Parashewanella spongiae: one gene and its partner. The protein of the gene in region 2 interacts with the protein of the main gene of each other region in a pairwise test. Links are inferred from orthologs where the notes say so. Each region holds a gene or a part of one and is shown on either strand. Other genes may lie near its edges.

Evidence for each region. The genes of interacting proteins can lie anywhere in the genome.
Region 1: the proteins of aceE (region 2) and nth interact in binary tests that used the Escherichia coli proteins (3 or more experiments, as listed by UniProt). The link is inferred for Parashewanella spongiae from one-to-one orthologs.

The regions. Positions count from the first base shown.
Region 1 is NZ_CP037952.1:2,475,828-2,478,736, forward strand. What follows is about bases 5-2,895. They hold nth (endonuclease III), read right to left. Parts: upstream 1,826-2,895; coding sequence 1,184-1,825; downstream 5-1,183. Other genes in these bases: E2I05_RS09505 (hypothetical protein), read left to right, coding at 5-272; gloA (lactoylglutathione lyase), read right to left, coding at 314-724; E2I05_RS09520 (electron transport complex subunit E), read right to left, coding at 1,832-2,527; rsxG (electron transport complex subunit RsxG), read right to left, coding at 2,520-2,895. Also shown: more of E2I05_RS09505, read left to right, coding at 1-4; more of rsxG, read right to left, coding at 2,896-2,909. UniProt on the Escherichia coli protein: DNA repair enzyme that has both DNA N-glycosylase activity and AP-lyase activity. The DNA N-glycosylase activity releases various damaged pyrimidines from DNA by cleaving the N-glycosidic bond, leaving an AP (apurinic/apyrimidinic) site.
Region 2 is NZ_CP037952.1:5,073,397-5,076,601, forward strand. Bases 19-3,205 are described here. They hold aceE (pyruvate dehydrogenase (acetyl-transferring), homodimeric type), read right to left. Parts: upstream 2,886-3,205; coding sequence 219-2,885; downstream 19-218. Other genes in these bases: aceF (dihydrolipoyllysine-residue acetyltransferase), read right to left, coding at 19-206; pdhR (pyruvate dehydrogenase complex transcriptional repressor PdhR), read right to left, coding at 2,932-3,205. Outside these bases: more of aceF, read right to left, coding at 1-18. UniProt on the Escherichia coli protein: Component of the pyruvate dehydrogenase (PDH) complex, that catalyzes the overall conversion of pyruvate to acetyl-CoA and CO(2).

The DNA.
Region 1 (2,909 bases), 2.6 Mb from region 2 along the record:
TTGAGCGTTCTGGCGCACAGTTTCTAGATTTACAGACAAAGAGGGAGTTGAAAAAGAACCCTGAACACCTTAAAGCATTCATGGCACTGAAGATGAAAAGAACCAGTGCGTTAAGAAAGGAACTTGGTGTTATATATTCTACTGTGAGTTCAGGAGCTATGTGTGGAGATTTAGGCTGGTTTTTGGAAGGGATGGAATCTATTAAAACAATAAAAAATTATTGCGAACAGGTACGTATACCAAATTATATGAGGAATTTAATAATTGGTTAGCCGTACTTAAATAAGCTAATACGGCAATGATCACGGGTAAATTAACCTAAACCATCCGTAATTGCTTTAATTTGAATCAGCTCAATTTTATATCCATCAGGATCTTCAACAAATGCGATTTCAGTTGAACCACCGGCAACAGGACCTGGGGCACGAATTATCTTCCCGCCAGCGGCTGAAATCACATCACATTGCGAATAGATATCGTTAACACCAATTGCTAAATGACCGAAACCAGACCCAAGATCATAGCTTTCAGTACCCCAATTATAGGTCAGCTCAATAACAGCTTGTCCGCTAGACTCTTCGCCATAACCAACAAATGCAAGGGTATATTTGTATTCAGTATTTTCTGACTTTCTTAATAACTTCATGCCTAATACACGAGTGTAAAAATCAATACTTGTATCTAAGTTTCCTACACGGATCATTGTATGTAATAGTTGAGCCATAAATACCTCAAAATTTTAATTGAATTATATTAATACCAATACAGTAATTAATCTAGCACTCAGAAAGAGCTAAAGGGTTTCAGTGCAAAGCGCAAGCTCGAAGTACTTTATTCCCTACGGCCGCCATATAAAACTGGTGTTCAACGCACTTAGTGCTTTTGTCTTAATAATTCAAGTGCTTGTAACGCAGTAATGGAATCTTTTAGCCTTACCCTTTGAGCACATACATAAGTACCTGACCATAAGTTTCTTAAGATTTTCTAGTGCCTAGTTTCAGCACTCTATGGTGTTGCAACTTATGTTACATAGCTACGGCTATGCGCCCTACATTGCGCCTTGTATAAGGCTAAACCTGAACACAATAATTATCAAAGAACTTATCGACAGGTACTTAGCTCTGAGTTGAGCATTGAATTACTGTAATATTGGTATAATAACTATCTCTGTTAGAAATTGGCACTATTCATCAGGATATACTTTTCCAGAGAATTCACACAAGTCTTCAATAATACAGCTTCCACACCTTGGCTTTCTAGCTAAACAAGTGTATCTGCCATGAAGAATAAACCAATGATGGACATCAACTTTAAATTCAGCAGGAACCACTTTTAGCATTTTTTCTTCGACTTGATCTACGTTTTTTCCAGAAGCGAATCTCGTTCGATTTCCAACTCGAAAAATATGAGTGTCCACAGCAATGGTTGGCCAACCAAAAGCAGTATTTAACACTACATTCGCTGTTTTTCTTCCAACTCCCGGTAAAAACTCAAGTGCTTCGCGGTTTTCAGGGACTTTACCATCGTGTTTTTCGATCAATATCTTACAAGCCTTAATAACGTTAATGGCTTTATTGTTATAAAGACCAATAGTCTTTATGTACTCCTTTAGCCCATCAACACCTAAATCATAAATAGATTGCGGGGTATTAGCGACAGGGAAAAGCTTATCAGTTGCTTTATTCACTGAAACGTCAGTTGCTTGAGCTGAAAGGGTGACTGCTACTAATAACTCAAATGGGCTCGAAAAATTGAGCTCAGTTTCTGGATTGGGGTTATTTGCTCTAAGTCTTTCTAAAATTTGCCGACGCTTATTATTATTCATTCTTGATTACCCGACTTTGGTGATACGAGCACGTGTTACTTCTTCTACTTGCGGGGCAGGTTTGGCTTCTTCGATTTTTTTATCAACAACATTTTTGAATGCAATTAATAAACCCATCCCAATAAATGCACCAGGAGGTAACATTGCAATTAGAAAGCTAGTATCTAAATGCCATAATTGAATGGTTAAATTCTTAGCCCAATCGCCTAAAAGCTGCTCAGAACCCGAAAGCAAAGTGCCTTGACTCAATATTTCTCTAAATCCCCCTAAGATAACAAGTACAAGAGTAAATCCGATACCCATCATCAAGCCATCAAATGCAGATGATATAACATTATTTCGGGAAGCAAACGCTTCAGCTCTGCCAATAATGACACAGTTGGTTACTATTAAAGGTAAGAAAATGCCTAAAGAAAGATAAAGTTCATAGGCATAAGCATTAATAAGGAGCTGAACAGCGGTCACTAATGCAGCGATTATCATCACAAAAACAGGAATGCGAATTTCTTTTGGAATAAATGTACGCACTAATGAAACAAAAACATTAGAAAATACTAAAACGATAAGCGTAGCTAATCCTAAACCAATTGCATTAGTAACAGTTGCCGTAACGGCAAGTAAGGGGCAAAGGCCAAGTAATTGAACTAGCCCAGGATTATTTTTCCAAAGTCCCTGAATTGCGATGTCTTTATAGTTAACCATTGGAATCCTCACATGCACGGTTCTGTCGACTTATTCGGTCAAAATTATTCCTGAGATAAAATGAAGCTTTTGACACGGCTTGCACGTAAGCTCTAGGAGTGATGGTTGCACCAGAAAACTGATCGATTTCTCCACCATCTTTTTTCACTTTCCAGCTTTTTTTATTCGCTTCTACAATGGGTTTATTTGTAAAAAAATTAACCCAATCCGACTTTGATAACATAATCTTATCGCCAAGCCCTGGTGTTTCATTATGGTTAAGTGTGCGAACGGCAAGTAATTCATTTTTGTTATTTACGGCAATGATCAGTTTAATTGCGCCGTTGTAACCATTTGGTGCGATGGTTTCTAAAGCAATTGCTGTTGGTTTACCGTTTGTTGT
Region 2 (3,205 bases):
TCAGAAATGGTATCGCCTACGGCTACTTTTAACTCGGCCAAGGTACCAGCAAAAGGTGCTGGAATATCCATGGTCGCTTTATCGCTTTCTACAGTAAGAATTGAGTCATCTGCTGCTAAGCTATCGCCTACCGCTGCACACAATTCAATTACTTGCACCTCGTCCCCGCCTATATCAGGAACTAATACTTCTTTTAATTCAGCCATTAGGTTTCCCTCTTACGCGTATTGCGGGTTAACTTTGTCAGTGTCGATGCCGTATTCTTTGATGGTTTTTGTTAACACATCCACTGGCAGCTCACCACGATCAACTAAACTCTTCAATGCCGCGATTACAATAAACTTCGCATCAACTTCGAAATGATGACGCAAGTTATCACGACTATCAGAGCGACCGAAGCCGTCAGTACCTAATACTTTATAGTCCGTAGGCATATAAGCACGTAATTGCTCACCGTACACTTTCATGTAATCTGTCGCTGCAATTGCGGGGCTATCGCTAGAAATGACATCACTGATGTACGCTGTTTTTGGTGTTTCAGTCGGGTTTAGCATGTTCCAACGCTCAGCGGCTTGACCATCACGGGTCAGTTCATTGAAGCTGGTTACGCTGAACACATCGGCTGTAATGCCAAAGTCTTTTGCTAAGGCTTGCGCCGCGCTACGTACTTGCTCAAGGATAGTGCCACAACCCATAAGTTGGACTTTACCTTTACCAGAACCTTCAACAGTCTCTAACTTATAAATACCTTTGACAATGCCTTCTTCAGCACCCGCAGGCATTTCAGGCTGAACGTAATTTTCGTTCATTGTTGTCAAGTAGTAGAATACGTCTTCTTGATTCTCACCGTACATGCGACGAATACCATCTTGTACTACTACAGCGATTTCATAGCCGTATGTCGGATCATAAGTAACACAATTCGGAATGGTATTCGCCAATACGTGGCTGTGACCATCTTGATGCTGTAAACCTTCACCATTAAGCGTTGTACGACCTGAAGTACCACCGACTAAGAAACCACGCGCTCGCATATCACCAGCTGCCCACGCCATGTCGCCAATACGTTGGAAGCCGAACATTGAGTAGTAGATATAGAACGGGATCATCGGTGTATCGTTCACCGAGTAACTGGTGGCCGCTGATACCCAAGATGACATCGCGCCAAGCTCGTTAATACCTTCTTGCAACACTTGACCGGTTTTATCTTCACGATAATAAGCCACTTGATCTTTATCTTGCGGTACGTACTTTTGACCTTCATGTGCATAAATGCCCACTTGACGGAACAAACCTTCCATACCAAATGTACGTGCTTCATCAGGGATGATTGGAACGATTTTTTGTCCAACGCCTTTATCTTTCAGCAATGCCGTCAAAATACGAACAAAGGCCATTGTCGATGAAATTTCACGCCCATTTGAACCTTTTAATACCGCATCAAAGATGTTCAGTTCAGGGACTTTGATTTGCTCAGAGAATTGCTCAAGACGTTTTGGCATTGAACCATGAAGCGCATCACGACGCTCCATCATGTATTTGATTTCTGGTGAATCGGCACCTGGATGGTAGAAAGGAATATCTTCTAATTTGTCATCCGGTACTGGAATATCAAAACGATCACGGAAGTGTCGTACTGAATCCACCGCCATTTTCTTCACATTATGGGCGATATTTTTACCTTCACCAGCATCACCTTGACCATAACCTTTCACAGTTTTAGCCAAAATAACCGTTGGACGACCTTTGGTCTTTTTCGCTTTATCTAATGCGGCGTATACTTTAACTGGATCATGACCACCACGGTTCAAACGCCAAATGTCATCGTCAGACATGTTAGCGACCATTTCTGCCGTTTCTGGGTATTTACCAAAGAAGTGCTCACGCGTATACGCGCCACCCTTAGCTTTACAGTTTTGGTATTCACCATCAACGGTTTCTTCCATCAACTGCAATAGCTTACCACTGGTATCACGAGCTAATAGTGCATCCCAATAACGACCCCAAATCACTTTGGTCACTTCCCAACCTGCGCCGCGGAATTCGCCTTCGAGCTCTTGGATAATTTTACCGTTACCCCGCACAGGGCCATCAAGACGCTGTAGGTTACAGTTAATAATGAAAACTAGGTTATCCAATTCTTCACGAGCCGCAAGCCCAATGGCGCCCAATGCTTCTGGCTCGTCACACTCACCATCACCTAAGAAACAATAAACCGTTTGCTCTGAACAATCTTTAATACCACGATCGGTCAAATACTTAAGAAAACGTGCCTGATAAATTGCTTGGATAGGACCAAGACCCATAGAAACTGTAGGAAACTGCCAGTAATCACTCATCAGTTTAGGGTGAGGATAAGAAGACAGACCTTTACTATCGGCTTCTTGACGGAAATTAGCGAGTTGCTCTTCAGTCAAACGCCCTTCAAGGAATGAACGTGCATAAATACCCGGTGCAATATGACCTTGGAAATAAACCAGATCACCACCATCTTTATCATTTGGCGCACGGAAGAAGTGATTAAAACACACATCATAAATCGTCGCGCTTGATGAAAAGCTTGATATATGACCGCCCAGTTCAAGATCTTTCATTGAACCACGCAATACCATAGCAAGCGCGTTCCAACGAACTAACGCACGAATACGGCGCTCCATTTCTTGATTGCCCGGCATGTTTGGCTCTTGGCCGGCTGGAATGGTGTTTATGTAAGCCGTGGTTGCAGTATATGGTAAGTGAGTACCATTGCGGCGTGCTTTATCAATCATCTTTTCTAAAAGATAATGAGCCCGTTCAGGACCTTCTTGCTCCAATACAGCTTGCATGGCGTCAAGCCATTCTTGAGTTTCTAATGGATCTACGTCTTGTAGCATATCTTCAGACATGACACTGTCCTTCTCTCTATCAGATTTAGGTATCAGGCAATTGCGCCTAATCACCACTCTTCAATCGGCGCAAACTACGCTGCAACCGGCTATCTTCTTCCCGCATGGATAACATGACTTCTTCAATGTAGCTTAAATGCTCATTAGAGGCTTCACGCGCCAATTGTGGGTTTCGTTCTACAATGGCAGCCAACAACGCTCTACGATGTTGATTAGCCATTTTAGCCGCGTCTTCACGGCGGCTCAGCAATACTAAATTTTGAGCGACATTTTTGTGTAATACAGGCTCAAGACTAAGCACTAAATGCAACATGGCAACA